4 regions of the Vibrio sp. R10-SG-ISO4 genome follow, and region 4 is predicted to be linked to each of the others. Evidence: predicted binding sites of a transcription regulator. Region 4 holds the regulator's gene; each other region holds the start of a gene.
What was found. Region 4 encodes PurR, which represses purine synthesis genes. Its sites were predicted from a motif close to TNANGNAAACGTTTNCNTNA; they were not measured.

Region 1: the regulator PurR is predicted to act here: its motif matches at 1,903-1,922, upstream of AC6R03_RS10315 (phosphoribosylaminoimidazolesuccinocarboxamide synthase).
Region 2: the regulator PurR is predicted to act here: its motif matches at 1,978-1,997, upstream of purM (phosphoribosylformylglycinamidine cyclo-ligase).
Region 3: the regulator PurR is predicted to act here: its motif matches at 1,683-1,702, upstream of AC6R03_RS01810 (NCS2 family permease).

What each region holds. Positions count from the first base shown of each region.
Region 1 is NZ_JCBDHJ010000016.1:167,715-171,770, reverse strand. It holds gene AC6R03_RS10320 (methyl-accepting chemotaxis protein) at 1-606, shown strand, start outside; gene AC6R03_RS10315 (phosphoribosylaminoimidazolesuccinocarboxamide synthase) at 703-1,806, opposite strand; gene AC6R03_RS10310 (hypothetical protein) at 2,023-2,415, opposite strand; gene AC6R03_RS10305 (glycerophosphodiester phosphodiesterase) at 2,676-3,377, opposite strand; gene AC6R03_RS10300 (lactate/malate family dehydrogenase) at 3,624-4,056, shown strand, end outside.
Region 2 is NZ_JCBDHJ010000002.1:308,664-312,719, reverse strand. It holds gene smrA (DNA endonuclease SmrA) at 1-4, shown strand, start outside; gene rluF (23S rRNA pseudouridine(2604) synthase RluF) at 128-1,135, shown strand; gene upp (uracil phosphoribosyltransferase) at 1,258-1,884, opposite strand; gene purM (phosphoribosylformylglycinamidine cyclo-ligase) at 2,062-3,102, shown strand; gene purN (phosphoribosylglycinamide formyltransferase) at 3,105-3,746, shown strand; gene AC6R03_RS02360 (YaeP family protein) at 3,939-4,056, shown strand, end outside.
Region 3 is NZ_JCBDHJ010000002.1:189,263-193,318, forward strand. It holds gene AC6R03_RS01800 (aminoacyl-histidine dipeptidase) at 1-732, opposite strand, end outside; gene vcdP (small protein VcdP) at 1,181-1,267, shown strand; gene AC6R03_RS01810 (NCS2 family permease) at 1,723-3,015, shown strand; gene gpt (xanthine phosphoribosyltransferase) at 3,230-3,694, shown strand; gene frsA (esterase FrsA) at 3,816-4,056, shown strand, end outside.
Region 4 is NZ_JCBDHJ010000018.1:193,223-197,278, forward strand. It holds gene AC6R03_RS13845 (TfoX/Sxy family DNA transformation protein) at 1-440, opposite strand, end outside; cyclic di-GMP riboswitch class I at 645-753, opposite strand; gene purR (HTH-type transcriptional repressor PurR) at 929-1,933, opposite strand; gene torD (molecular chaperone TorD) at 2,172-2,879, opposite strand; gene torR (two-component system response regulator TorR) at 3,118-3,825, shown strand; gene elyC (envelope biogenesis factor ElyC) at 3,940-4,056, opposite strand, start outside.

The DNA of each region.
Region 1 (4,056 bases), on a different contig from region 4:
GTGCAAACGCAAAGCTCGATTCAGAACCTGGCTAATGAAGTTCAAGTGGCGACAAAAGTCATTCAAGAGTTAGAAGTCCATGGCAACAGCATCAATACCATTCTTTCGACGATTCAAGATATCGCAGAGCAGACAAATTTGCTCGCCTTGAATGCGGCCATTGAAGCCGCTCGCGCTGGTGAGCAGGGTCGTGGGTTCGCAGTCGTTGCCGATGAAGTGCGCGTGCTTAGCCAACGCACACACTCATCGACCAAAGAGATCCAACACATGATTGAGACGCTGCAAGGCACCACGCTAAAAGCGGTGGGCATCATGCGTGATAGTGGACAATTAGCGGGAACCAGTGTTGAAGACGCGGATTTGGCGGCACACAGCCTCACTGATATTCAACATGCGGTCGAGCGTATTAGCGATATGGCGACTCAGATCGCCTCAGCGGCAGAAGAGCAAGCCTCGGTGACGTCAGAAATCACGCGTAATACGGTTGGTATTCGTGATGTCTCCAATGAATTAGCCGATGAAGCGCATGACGCTGCGGCGCAAGCAACACAGCTTTCCGAACTCTCACTTGAGCTTGAACAAGAGATAAAGCGCTTTAAGCTCTAAGCGATGAGATGAAAAGCCACTAAGTAGAGATATCATTGTTAAGATAAAACAACGCCCAGCTTAGCTGGGCGTTGTCGTTTCAGTCGAACAGGTCACTTAGTCAATGAGACCGTAGTCTGCGGCAAGAATATCGATGATCTCTTGCTTAGGATTATCGCTGAGCGTAATCGCTTTTCCCGTGATCTTTTCTGCGATACCTGTGTAGGTCTTTGAGATGTCCATCAACGCAGAGAGAGGAAGGGCATTGTCACGAGCAAGGGCTTCACGCTCAGGCATGCGATCTTTATTGAGCAAGATGTCTGGGTCAGGGAAGTGGTTAAGCAAGAACTGGCGGAACCCTTCTTTTGAGTTCTCGACAATATTGCCGGCTTGGTATTGTGCTTCATCCCAAATACGTGAAGAGTCCGGTGTCCCCACTTCATCCATGTAGATGAGTTTTTCCTGACCCGCCGCGTCGGTGACGTAACCAAACTCAAATTTGGTATCAACAAAGACTTGACCTACTTTCGCCAAAGCCGAGCTAATGACGCCAAAGCCTTCACTGAGTAGCTTCTCATAAATCGCGATATCGCTTTGCTTTGAGAAGTTAAACGCGGCAAAGTTCTCCTCGATGTTGCGGCGACTGATGTTAACGTCGTCCGCTTCTGGTACACCAGGGATGCCACGTAGAATGCCTTTAGTGGATGGCGTCATAAGTAGCTCTGGAAGCGCTTTGTCTTTCTCTAAACCCTCAGGTAGTGTGATACCACAAAACTCGCGCTCACCTTTTTCGTAAGCACGCCACATTGAACCGGTGATGTATTGGCGGCAGATGGCTTCGATCATGATGGGCTTGGCTTTTTGCACGATCCAAACCAATGGGTGAGGAATGTCGAGAATGTGGCTGTCTGCGAGCCCATTGTCTTTAAACAGTTGGAACCAGTGGTTGGAGATGGCGTTTAACGCCGCCCCTTTACCTGGCACGCCTTTTAGATTCCCTTCACCGTGCCAAATGCAGTCAAACGCGGAGATACGGTCACTGATCACCATAATTGCTAGTGGTGCGTCAGGCGACACGTCGTAACCTTTTTCTTCGATAAGGCGTCGGCTATCGGCTTCGGTTAGCCAATACACAGAGCGGACTTTACCACTGTGAACCGGTTTATCAGTGCGGATGGGAAGATCGTCATTAACGGCGAGAACTTGTTCTGCGAGACTCATTTAGACATTCCTATAATTTGTCAAAAATGGTTGATAAGCCATGAAGGCCCTTCATTTGCAGAGCATGATACCAGAACTTTTTCTCTGTTCCAGATAAAAAGCAAACGTTTGCTTGTTTTTAAGTTGAATGAGTTAGGCCTTGGTTTCAAATCAAGAAACCGCGAAAAGAAACGCCTCTTATCACAATGATAGGAGGCGAAGCAGTGAGGTTTCGATTTAGTGGTAGTGATGCATAGACGCATCAACAAAAAAGACTTCACACTGATGTTGCTTGGCCAGTTCTTTCAATAGTCGCTGTTCGATAAGAGAGAGCTCACTTGAGGCAACCACCGCACTGGCGTTACCTGATTGAATCGCTTTGGTCACAATATCGACTTCCGACTGAATTTGCGATGGCTTCATGTGGATGATTTGATTGCAACGCACTTGATGTGAGGACAGTTGAGCAAAATCTGGACGTGGGCATTGACCTGTAAATAGAATCCACTGTTTCTGCTGTGACAGATCAGCCAGTCGTTCAAGGCTGGTGTCATCCAAAGATAGAGGCTGGGTAGACTGAGCCAACACATTAAACTTTGAGTAGCCGTGACGAGGTGTTTGAACTGAAATCATAATACTGTCCTTTTATACATGCTGTATGCGTATACAGTAGTTTTATTGTGGCGAAGACGCAAGCATTTTTTGCGCGCAAAATGAGCGGGTCAGGTAGATTAATAGAAGGAGTGTGTTTTCTAACTATCTGATAAGTAGTTAAATTATATTGGTTTGATAGGTTGAATGAGAGCTTTGAAAAGGTGCAGAAAATGTGATGGGTAACTCACTCTACTCAGCAGGAGGCCAAGTAGAGGCGAACAGGGTGAGAAGAGGTGCTAGAGAAAACGTTCTGGATAGTCGCTAAAAATACCATCCAATTGAGAAAGGTGTTTGAGTCGTTTCGGATTATTGATGGTGTAGCACCACACTTCATACCCGGCATCTTGTAGTTTTGAGACGGTAGACTTGGTCGCCCATGTTGCGCCAATATTGCAGCCTGTCGCCTCCACCTCTTTGAGAAGTCGCCAATCCTTGCGCTTCAATCGCTCGGTAAGTAAAGCGCGTCGACACTGAGGAATTTGCTTTGCTAACTCGCGCATCACGTCATGGCTAAAACTCGACAAAATAATGCGCTCTAGCGGTATTGAGGTCACATTGAGCGTAGAGGCCAATAGCGCGCATACCGATTGGGCGTCGTGGGTATCAACTTTCACTTCAATATTCAGCTTGATGTCGCTGGGTTCAATAAGTGTCAGTAGCTCTTCAAGGGTTAACAGGGTTTGTGGTGTCACTTGACCTTCATGGCGCGCCGCAAAATTGAGTTGTTTGAGCGCACTGAGGGTCAAGGTGTCGACTCTGCCTGTACCATTTGAGCAACGGTCAACAGTATGGTCGTGACACACGACGAGATGACCGTCTTTGCAAGGCTGCACATCGACTTCAACCCAAGTAAGGCCAAGATCTATCGCCGCTTGAATGCTGGCGGTGGTGTTTTCTGGATAGTGTCCTGCCACGCCGCGGTGGCCAATAATGAGCATATCTGATTCTCAACGGAGTGATTTGGTCTGAGAATACGCGTCATTGAGTGGATGTGGTAGTCATTTTGATCTCTAAGTTGTGCTCGCTCTTTCAACAGATTGCGATTAACTCTACTGGTTTTTATGTCATGAACGATATTTTTATCTAATATTTAATTTGAAGATAAAATTAAATTGGAAAAAAGAGGTTTCAGACGATTAGAATACGCCCAGAGCACTAAATTTGATTGGAACAAGGAAGAGAGCATGAAGATCGGAGTGATCGGCGCTGGCGCAGTGGGTGTGGGTGTCTGTAATTATCTACTGACATTGGGCAGTATTAGTGAACTGGTGTTGTTGGATCAGAATCTAGCAAGGGCGGAAGGGGAAGCGTTCGATTTTCGCCATACTGCCGCGCTAACATTCACAAAAAATACCCACATTGTGCCGACCGATGACTATCTCAGTTTGATTGGCGCAGACATTGTCGTGATTACCGCAGGCGCGCAGATTAAGCAGGGGCAGACTCGAATTGATTTGGCAGAAATCAACGCCAAAATTGGTGTTGATATCGCGAGGAATGTTGAGCGCGTCGCACCGAACGCGATACTCATCGTGGTCTCCAACCCTTGTGACATTGTCACACACTTTATCGCAACCAATACTGGCTACACGGCGGAGAAAGTGATCAGCAGCGGTT
Region 2 (4,056 bases), on a different contig from region 4:
GTAAAACCGTTTCCGATCGTTATGGTTGGTCTAAGATAGACAGAGTGATACACTCCCCCGACCCCGATTTCGGATCCATCCACCACCACATCACGGGTTGCCGTTGTGAAACGTAAAGAGAATGCTCATGTCCCAAGATAGCGCGAAACGCCTTAACAAATTCATCAGTGAAACCGGCTTTTGTTCACGTCGAGAAGCAGACCGACTGATAGAGCAAGGTCGAGTCACCATTAATGGCCAAGTGCCGGAAATGGGCACCAAGGTGCTTCCCGGAGACGATGTTCAAGTCGATGGAAAACCTATCAGTGGTGCCACCGATAAACCGATTTATATCGCTTTAAATAAACCGACTGGTATCACCTGTACAACCGAGCGAGATGTACCGGGTAACATTGTTGACTTTATTGGCCACAAAAAGCGCATCTTCCCAATTGGTCGCTTAGATAAGCCGTCGGATGGGCTGATCTTTCTGACCAATGATGGCGATATCGTCAACAAAATTCTTCGTGCGGGTAACCATCACGAAAAAGAGTACGTCGTGCGTGTTGACAAGCCCATCACCGATGACTTTATTCATAAGATGAGTAGCGGCGTCCCGATTTTAGATACCGTCACGCTACCGTGCCGTGTCACCAAGGAAACCAAGTTTTCATTTCGAATCGTGCTGACACAAGGGTTGAACCGTCAAATACGCCGTATGTGTGAAGCGCTGGGATACGAAGTATTCAAGTTGCGCCGAGTTCGCATCATGAACATTACCTTGGATGGCATTCCTAACGGTCAATGGCGCTACTTGTCTGATCAAGAGGTTGAGACGATTCTCGCAATGTGTGAGGGCTCAAGCGGGACTGAAGAAGCCTCAAAGGTTGACAGCAAAGGGCGCAGAATTCGCCGCGCAACCGATCCAAAGCTCTTTGATAGTCGAGAAGAGAATCAAGAATCCAAAGCGCGACGCAATCAAAAGCCGCGAACGTTTAAAGGTCGCAATGCCGATGATCTTCGTCACGCGCCTAATTCGAAAAAGGGCCGAGCCCATCACCACAATCCGAACCAAAAGCCCGCCACCAAACACTCAGGCCCCACGACCAAACCGGCAAAACCACGCACCGGCGGCACGCTAAGTTTGAAGAAGTAACGCAGGCGAAGTATCCGTTCAGCGCTTTGCTGCAATGAAAAAGGAGCATCATTCAATGCTCCTTTTTAGTCTTTACAAGTCAATCAACACACTAGCGTATAAAGTGACTTAGATATCAACGATTACTTAGTGCCGAAAATCTTGTCACCGGCATCACCAAGACCAGGGACAATGTAACCTTTATCGTTCAGTCTGCTGTCAATAGCAGCGGTGTACAGTTCCACATCTGGGTGCGCTTTTTCTAGAGCTTCGATGCCTTCTGGCGCAGCAACCAACACCAACACTTTGAATGACTGACAACCTTGCTCTTTAAGAAGGTCAATCGTCGCAATCATAGAGCCGCCGGTAGCAAGCATAGGGTCAACAACCAACGCGATACGCTCATCAATGTTTGACGCCAGTTTGTTGAAGTAAGGCACAGGCTCCAACGTCTCTTCGTCACGGTAAATACCCACCACACTGATGCGAGCACTAGGAATGTGCTCTAGCACGCCGTCCATCATACCTAGGCCAGCACGAAGAATCGGCACAACGGTGACTTTCTTACCCTTGATTTGATCTACTTCTACCGGACCATTCCAACCGTCAATGGTTACTTTTTCTGTTTCAAAGTCTGCGGTCGCTTCATAGGTCAGCAAGCTGCCGACTTCTGTTGCAAGCTCGCGAAAACGCTTAGTGCTGATATCACCTTCTCGTAGAAGACCAATTTTGTGTTTCACAAGAGGGTGTTTAACTTCAACAACTTTCATTTCCATCTCCGGATCTATGGCAAATTTCAAATAAACTTGTCGATTATAAACGATTTCGTTCACAATTTCTTGTCGTAGCGCAAAAGAAAAAACTTGCGCAAACGTTTGCTATCTAGCTTTGACCACTGGTAGAATAGCGCCGTTTTCACATCCAACTTTCTAACCGAGGACTTCCCCGTGAGTGCTGATAACACTTCTCTTAGCTATAAAGATGCTGGCGTTGACATTGATGCAGGCAACGCACTTGTTGACCGTATTAAAGGTGCGGTAAAACGTACACGTCGCCCTGAAGTAATGGGTGGTATTGGTGGTTTTGGCGCGCTGTGCGAATTGCCAACCAAGTACAAGCATCCAGTTCTCGTCTCAGGGACAGACGGTGTGGGCACTAAGCTGCGCCTTGCTTTGGATATGAAAAAGCATGACACCATCGGTATTGACCTTGTGGCAATGTGTGTCAACGACCTGATTGTTCAAGGTGCAGAGCCGCTGTTCTTCTTGGATTACTACGCAACAGGTAAGTTGGATGTCGATACGGCAGCGGATGTTGTGTCAGGCATTGCAGACGGCTGTGTGCAAGCAGGTTGTGCACTGATCGGTGGTGAAACCGCAGAAATGCCAGGGATGTATGAAGGCGAAGACTATGACGTAGCAGGCTTTTGTGTTGGCGTCGTCGAGAAAGAAGACGTGATTGACGGCACGAAAGTCGCAGCTGGCGACGCGCTGATCGCGGTCGGTTCAAGCGGTCCACACTCAAACGGTTACTCACTCATTCGTAAGATTCTTGAAGTCTCTGGTGCTGACAAAAACGAACAGTTAGCTGACAAAACGATTGGTGAGCACCTACTCGAACCCACCAAAATTTACATCAAATCGGCACTCAAGATGATTGAGCAGCATGACATTCATGCCATCTCGCACATCACTGGTGGCGGTTTCTGGGAAAACATCCCTCGCGTACTGCCTGAAGGCACCAAAGCGGTGATCGATGGTAACAGCTGGGAATGGCCAATTATCTTCAAATGGCTACAAGAGAAAGGCAACGTCACAACCCACGAAATGTACCGCACATTTAACTGTGGTGTTGGTCTGATTGTCGCTCTACCTAAAGCACAAGCCGACGCAGCGGTTGAACTGTTGAAAGCCGAAGGCGAGAACGCTTGGGTGATTGGCGAGATTGCAACAGCGCAAGCAGGCGAAGAACAAGTAGAGATCAACTAAAGATGAAAAGCGTTGTTGTTTTAGTTTCAGGGAATGGTTCTAACTTGCAAGCGATTATTGATGCTTGTGAAACCAACATCGATAATGGCCGAGTAACCGCTGTTTTTTCAAACAAAGCAACCGCTTACGCTTTGGAACGTGCGAAAAAAGCCGGTGCTGGCGCGCACTTTCTTGATCCAAACTCATTCGATACTCGCGACGCCTTTGATCGCGAGTTGATGAAGCAGATGGATGAATACAAGCCTGACGTTGTGGTCTTGGCGGGTTATATGCGCATTTTAAGTGGCGAGTTCGTTCGTCACTTTATGGGGCGAATGATCAACATCCACCCATCGCTGTTACCCAAATACCCAGGGCTCAACACTTACCAACGTGCCATTCACGCCGGTGACGAAGAGCATGGTACCAGTGTCCATTTTGTCACTGAGCAACTTGACGGCGGGCCTGTCATTTTACAGGCTAAAGTACCGATCTTTGATGAAGACACCGTCGAAACCCTCACCGAGCGCGTGCAAACGCAAGAGCACAAAATCTACCCTCTGGTCGTAAAGTGGATGGTGGAAGAGCGCCTCGTGATGAAAGATGGCAAAGAAGCCTACCTCGATGGCAAGCTGCTCGGCATGCATGGTTACGCCGAAGAGTAATCAAACCGTTTCAATCCAATTGGCGAGCGTTAATGCTCGCTTTTTTTTACGCGGCGTTTCTCCTATCTCACCCTGTTGGTGAAAAAAACGACTAAGGCTTCACGAGTTTGCGCTAGCGCAACCGAGCGCTTTGAGTTTCCTCTCGTCCCTGTGTATATTTGAGAGCAGTTATCATTTGTTAAGGATACTAACATGCAAGTTTATCAATGCTGTGACATGATTCGTGAGCTTTACGCCCAGATAGGTAGTGGCGATCAAGCCTATGTCCCACAAGCCATCACCTGCGCGCTCAAAGCGCTTAATGACATTG
Region 3 (4,056 bases), on a different contig from region 4:
GCTTGCGTGACCTGCTAGGAATCGAGCGAGGAGTTTGTTGGCATTCCCGCGTCCAGTGTGGATATCACAGCCTGAGTGTCCGCCTTTTAAGCCTTTAAGAATAAGCTGTCGGGTCACATAGCCCGCGGGCAGAGCTTCGCGTTGGATCTCGAACGTCATTTCACCGTCGATACCACCGGCACAACCCATGTACACTTCACCCTCTTGCTCAGAATCGGTATTAAGCAGAATGTCGCCTTCTAACCAACCCGCTTCAAGACCAAATGCGCCAGTCATGCCTGCTTCTTCATCAATCGTCAGCAGCACTTCTAGTGGCCCGTGTTTAATGTCATTGGACGCCAATACCGCGAGACAAGACGCCATACCAATGCCGTTGTCCGCACCCAAGGTTGTACCTTTGGCGGTGACCCACTCACCATCAATATAAGGTTGGATCGGGTCTTGGGTAAAATCATGATCCGTGTCTTCGTTTTTCTGCGGCACCATATCAATGTGAGCCTGCAGAACCACACCTTTTTTATTCTCCATCCCTTTGGTCGCCGGTTTTTTGATGAAGACGTTGCCGGTTGGATCGCGTTTGACTTCTAGGCCTTGATCGGTCGCCCAATCAATGATCATTTGCGCTAGGGCTTCTTCGTGTTTCGATGGGTGAGGAATGGAGCAAATCTTGTCGAAAAACTGCCACAAAGGCGCTGGTGACAAGCTGCTAATTTCAGAATGGAACTCAGACACGGATAACTCCTTATAATGAGAGATGGCAAATATTGTCTTATGCACCAAATGATGAGTAGCACAAACATCCAAACTTGCCGATTTGATGTTGGTCAGAATAGCACTCTCAAGATCGATACCCAAGTGAGTTGATGCAAACTGCAGCGAAAAGTGCCTACCCCTCTATCGACGCGATATTCAATGATATGATTATCAATCTGACAGATTAACTTAGATTCTAGTGATTTTTATGTAATTAAATTACAGCTGTGTTTTGATTTGAATCAGTAATTGCACTTTTTTGTGACTTTTATCACTCGGGGTGTTGTAATTTAATTTCTATAAGGTATATTTGTAACCACTTCGGCAGCGAAGTAAAAACGCTCAAAGGATGAGTCCGAGTTATCGCCTCCAAGGAACTGAGAAATCAATCATTGTAATGTGTTTAATTGATTTAGAAGGTGATGTTATGAAAGGTTTACCAAGTGCAGCGTTCTGGCTAAACAAATCTGTTTATACAGGAAGCTTTACTTACCCCACTAGCTTTGGTTACTAACACTGAAAGCTTGTTTATCTCGAACGTTATGTTCACCCCCTAATATTGGAATATATTTGCAGCGCCGTTTTCGCTGACATGATTCAACCGCCACTCATTTTGAGTGGCGTTTTTTTATCCGCCAACTCACCGATTTCTCCTTATTAATGCCATTCTCTGCATATTATGCACATAAGCACGTGTTACTCAGGTTACAAACTGCCGTTCTGGATTTGAAAGTTTACAACATGGTACAAAAGTTCACCGTCTGAATGATGATGTCTTTTCTTTCTATCTTTATGAATTTTATTTGTTTTTGTTTTGTTTGTGGCTCTTTTATAGCGATAGGTTGCCCATTTACAACCCGAAATATTGATTAGAGTCATAATTCTATCTGGAATTTACTATTTGATGACTTTATAATTCCGCCAATCGATTACGCAACCGTTTACTTTTTACCCTTTTAGGATTCGATCATGTTCGAAAAACTGTTCAAACTCAGTGAAAATGGCACGAATGTCAAAACTGAGATCATTGCCGGTGTGACCACATTCCTGACAATGGCTTACATCATTTTTGTCAACCCAGCTATGCTGGCCGATGCAGGGATGGACAAGGGCGCTGTCTTTGTTGCGACCTGTTTAGCCGCTGCGATTGGCTGTTTTATCATGGGCTTTGTCGCTAACTACCCGATTGCATTGGCGCCAGGTATGGGCCTCAACGCGTTTTTCACTTATGGCGTTGTTTTGGGTATGGGCCACTCATGGCAAGTCGCGCTCGGTGCGGTGTTTATCTCTGGTTTGATCTTCATGGCGCTTTCGGTATTCAAAATCCGTGAGTGGATCATCAACTCCATCCCATTGTCGCTGCGCACGGGTATCTCTGCGGGTATTGGTCTATTCCTTGCGTTTATCGGCCTTCAAAATTCAGGCATCGTCGTTGATAATCCAGCGACCTTGGTCGGCTTGGGCCACATCACAAACCTAGCACCAGCCTTGGCTGCCTTGGGCTTTTTCTTGACCATCGGTTTGGTGTACCGCGGTGTTCGTGGCGCTGTGATGATCGCGATCCTTATTATCACCGCGCTTGGTCTATTGGTAGGTGATGTGCAGTGGGGCGGAGTGATGTCGACACCACCAAGCATTGCGCCGACCTTTATGGAAATGAACATTGCAGACGTGTTTGAAGTGGGCATGATCTCAGTGGTCTTTGCTTTCTTGTTTGTTGATCTCTTTGATACGGCGGGTACGCTGGTGGGTGTTGCAACTAAGGCGAACTTCATCAAAGAAGACGGTAAACTACCACGTTTGAACAAAGCACTATTGGCGGACTCAACCGCAACGTCAATGGGCGCGGTACTCGGTACCTCAAGCACCACGTCTTACGTAGAGTCTACGGCAGGGGTTGCGGCAGGCGGTCGTACTGGTTTAACGGCGGTGGTTGTTGGCGTGCTGTTCTTGTTGGCACTGTTCTTCTCGCCTTTGGCTGGCATGATTCCTCCATACGCGACCGCTGGCGCACTGTTCTACGTAGCGATTCTAATGATGTCTGGCTTGGTCAGCATCGATTGGCGTGATCTAACAGAAGCGGCACCGGTTGTGGTGACTTGTCTGCTGATGCCACTGACTTACTCAATCGCAGAAGGTATTGCACTGGGCTTTATCTCTTACGCTGCAATTAAGTTACTGAGTGGTAAAGGACGCGACGTGTCTGTGAGCGTTTGGGTACTATCGGCAGTCTTCTTGCTGAAGTACGTTTTCGCTGGTTAATCACAAGCATTGAATCAACAACGCCACAGCGCTCTCGCTGTGGCGTTGTTTTATAGAGAATATAATTCGCCATTGGTATTGGCCGCCGCTTCCGGTAAAATAATCGTTTGCGTAGCTTTTCCCCTATTTGGCCTGGTGCATCAAGCTGTAGGTTGTTTCAACTTAGCTTGTTTTTCAGGGGATGCCGATTGGACAAAACTATTAGGTTATTACAATGAGTAAAAAATTCATCATCACTTGGGATCAGATGCACGCGTACTGTCGTGAACTTGCAGAAAAGCAGATGCCTGCCGAGCAATGGAAAGGGATTTGGGCTGTAAGCCGTGGCGGTTTAGTACCGGGCGCTATTTTAGCGCGTGAACTCGGCATTCGTTACGTGGATACCATCTGTATTTCAAGCTACGATCACGATCACCAACGTGATATGAGCGTATTGAAAGCACCTGAAGGTGACGGTGAAGGTTACCTTATCGTTGAAGATCTGGTCGACAGTGGTGACACAGCACGCAAACTACGTGACTTATACCCGAAAGCGAAATTGATCGCCGTGTGCGCGAAACCATCGGGCGCTGAACTTTTAGATGACTACGTGGTTGATATCGCTCAAGAGACTTGGATTGAGCAACCATGGGATATGTCGATTCAATACATCGAACCGATCAATCGCAAGCAAAAGTAATGGTTTTTCACTCTTGGGTGAATGCATTGGCGATTTCAATAAAGAATCTTGATAAATGACCCTTTCTTGGGTCATTTTTTTTATTACTATGAAAGAATCGAACGAATACACGAGTAATGTGATGTCGGAAGAAGTAAGCAAAAACCTGTCTGAGACGCTGTTTGCCAAAGATAAAAAAGCCAAAGAGACGTCGGAGTTGATTGCCTACATGCCATCAAGTCAGGCGCTGCTGGATGAAAAACGCGTCGAAGACGGCTACAAATGGTATCGCAACTTACGCCGCCTGCAATGGACATGGCAAGGGCTACAACCTATCGAAATCGAAGGCGTATTAGCGGCGATGGCCTCCTCAAAGCACTCGC
Region 4 (4,056 bases):
CCCGTCTGCTCCAAACGGGAGACACTGTCGATACCCGCTTTCTTGAGCATTCGCTCGGTCGCTAGACGCAAGTTCGGCAGATCTTTCAGGCGCGTTGGTTTGGCGTTGGTTTGACGCTGCTTGTCTTTGTTGGCCGCCTCTAGTGCAGTGTTTGCCATCGCAATAGTCTGAGCGACATCCTGATCCCAGTCATGGCCAAGGGCGTAGTATTTGGTGACCACAGGGAAACCACGCTTTTTATACACGTATGGCTCGAGTCCCTGAGCATTAAACTGTTGGGCCAACGAGTCGTCGGCGCGTATGTGAAGTTTGTCATTTACCACGAGGGCAAACATGGTGTCATCAGCGAAGATTCCGAATCCACCAAACATTGAGCGAGACTTGATCTTGCCCAATGGTTCAAACAATCGCATTGAGTCTTTTAAAATTGGTTTATCCATGCTGTTATTCTCGGTGTATTACAATACGCCACCAAATTCAGGTCCGAGAGATTAGCAAAAATATGCAGGTTTTGTGTCAGTAGGGTGTCATTCTGGCTCATAAAAGAATAATCCTACTCACGGTGTGAGCGCATAATGCGCGCGCAACGTTTAACTCATTGTATTCTTTGCTTTTGATAAAGAATTACGAAGTGCACATTTGCCATCGGCAACCCCGCTACCAAGCAGTCATCAACGTTGAAATAGTTGAGTGGCTGCAACAGGCCGGAAGCTTTGCGTCCCATCCTTTCGAAATGGTTTGCCCTGTTCGTGGCATTCGTCGAACATAATAAGCATAAATAATTTATGGGCTAAACATCACGTTTTGATGGGTTAAATGTGATCTTAGTTCATAAAATAGAGGGGTGTTACCGAGAGAATAAAGCCCAGCGGATGAGAAGTATTCTCGCTGGGCTAGTCGATGTGATGTGCTGAACTTGTTCGTTGGTCTATTTCACCGTCGCCACGGTATCGCGCTCGACGATTTCTGGGTGCATTTCAAAAATACGTTTTTCATGCTCTTTGTCTTTAATACGTTCGAGCAAAATCTCAAATGCGTTTTTACCCACACGGCGCTTCGGCTGGTGAACCGTCGTTAGCGGTGGTGAAAAGTACTCGGCTAGCTCAATGTTGTCATAACCAATGACCGACATGTCTTCTGGAATACGAATGCCTTTTTGCTGTAAACGGCTCATCAAACCGAGCGCCATCGTATCGTTGAAACAGAATACTGCGGTTGGCTTTTCGTCCATGGCGACGATTTTGTCCGCGGCAAGCACGGCGGTATCGCACTCAAAGTTACCTTCTAAGATCCAATCTTCGTTGACGCTCAAACCCGACTCGTTCATTGCGCGCTTAAAGCCTTGGATGCGCTCTTGGCAGGCCGCTTTTTCAAAATGCCCACTCAAGCAAGCAATGCGCTTGTGGCCGTGATCAATCAGGTATTTTGTTGCGAGGTAGCCGCCTTCTTCCGAGTTGTCGATGATTTTATCGGCTTGTGAGCTTTCCGGGCCCCAATCCATCACCACCTTAGGGATGTCTTTATGACGGTCAAGCATTTCGCTCAACTCTTCGGTCAAATCTGAACACATCACTAAGATGCCATCAACGCGCTTTTCCGCCAGCATGCGAATGTAGTCACGTTGTTTCTCGTAGATGCCGCCAGTGTTACACAAGATCAAGGTGTAGCCTTGACGGTAGCAGTAGCTCTCAACCCCGTCGATCACTTCCGAGAAGAAAAGGTTGGTCGATTGAGTAACCAGCATGCCTATTGTGCGTGTCGAGTTACATTTCAGGCTGCGTGCAACGGCACTTGGGGCATAGTTCAACTCTTGAACCGCTTCCATCACTTTTTCTTGCGTGGCTTCAGCGACAAAGCGTGTTTTGTTGATCACATGGGATACAGTGGTGGTCGAGACACCCGCTAAGCGAGCGACGTCTTTAATCGTGGCCATATGGTTTTGTCCTGTCGATGACTGCCTACTATTCTATGAAAAGTTAAGTCTATAAAAGTAAAGTCTATACAAAGTTTAGAGTATGTAGACAGAAAGTATCAGAAACACAAAAACCGCCCTCAAAAAGCGGTTTGTATTTATTAGTTTTATCGTTTGCGGACCGGATTGTAGTCCGCAACGTCGATTTGGGCAAATAAAAAACCCGCCTTTGGGATCTCGCCACACCTTTTGTATGGGCTTAATCGCTATCGCCTTGCAGGTAGGCTTTATCCAATTGAATGAACGCGCACAATAGCGACGACAGCGCCGCATAGAAGCCGAATGTGTCGAGGCGCTGGCAGCGCTCGGCAAACCTCTCAATCCAAGGGAGTAGATGCTGCTCAATAAAATCGGCTTGCTCTTGGTAGGCGAGATGCGTGTCGCCTGCCATCTGCTCTGCTGCATGAGCGCCGCGCACAATCAGGTTACCCAAAAAATCCAGCTCTATGGCGAGATGATCAGAAGGCTCATTGAGCCCTGAATGCACAGCGACGCCGTGTTGTTCAAGTAAAGCGTCCATCTGTTTGGCAGGCTCACCATTGAGCAGTCCTGATTCATCTAAGTAGACAGAGGCGTAAGGCAGCGCGCTGTCTCGGTCGGATTTTAAAAACAGGTCGCAATAGTCGGCTGATAGTTCCAACTGAGCATCTGGCCTGTCTTGCAATCGGTTCAATGCATCGATGAGCCTGTCTGCGGCGACGTTAAGCTCAGGGGTTTGTGCAAGTCCCGTCAGAAAGGTACGTGTGTCCACCGAATGATATTGGGCCAGCTCTTGCTCTGAGAGCTCTTTGGCAAACACGCTCGAAAACCACCAGTAGAGCTCAGCGCGTTGCTCATCAAAGGCGCGCTGCTCTTTTTCGGCGGGAGATAAAGGGTCGGAAATCTGGGCGTTCGGTGTCTCTGGCATGATGGGCTCTCAACTGAATCAGATGCCGTTAAGTCTAACGGATAAAAATGAACAGCGGTCAACCAGATTATGAGAAGAAATGGTCAAATATGGCAATTTGTGAACAGGGCGGCAAAGCTTGCTTTGCATCAATGAATCGCCAACTTTTCGCTTCACAAAGAGGACAAAGATGGAGTTGTGACTAATTATGAATAGAATAAAGCCATTGAATCAGTGTGTGAATAAGTGAGTAGAGCCGATGAGCTACCACATTTTGGTTGTTGAAGATGATGAAGTGACTCGCCGTAAATTGGCGGGCTACTTTCAAACCGAAGGGTATCAGGTGAGCCAAGCTGAGAATGGCGCGCAGATGCGCGATGTACTCAGCAGCAGTCGGGTCGATTTGGTGATGCTGGATATTAATCTGCCCAGCGAAGATGGCTTGATGCTGACGCGTGAACTACGCAGTCAATCGGACATCGGTATTATCTTGGTGACCGGGCGTACCGACAGCATTGATAAGATTGTTGGTTTAGAAATGGGCGCGGACGATTATGTCACCAAGCCATTTGAGCTTAGGGAACTGCTCGTCAGAGTCAAGAACCTCTTGTGGCGCATCGCACTGGCTGCGGGAGCGCAAAACGCGGGCAGCGATCAGCAAGACGGCGTGGTCCGCTTTGCTGAATGGACGTTCGATATTCAGCGCCGCGCTTTGAGCCGAGGGGATGAACCGGTCAAACTGACTAAAGCAGAGTATGAGCTTTTGGTGGCGCTCTCCTCTCACCCTAACCAAGTGCTCAGTCGGGAACGCATTCTTAATATGATCAGTCATCGTGTGGACGCACCCAATGACCGCACCATCGATGTCCTGATTCGGCGCATGAGAGCGAAGATGGAAGTGGATCCAAAAAATCCGCAGATATTCGTCACCGTGCACGGCGAAGGCTACATGTTCGCCGGAGATTAACGGTTTTCGGCAATGAACGAGCGCAGATTGATGCCAAAGAAACGAAAAATCCAGGCATGCAGCCTGGATTTTTGTGTTAAGTGGAAGACGTTCTCCGTCTACGCTGGCGGCCGGTTAAACGTCGCTCTGCGCAGCCTCCACCTCCAAGGCTTGCTCTTCATAATCGGACGCCCAGTCGCGCAGGTGTTGCCAAATGGTGCCCAGCGTTTCATGCCAGTAGCGCTCAGTTTG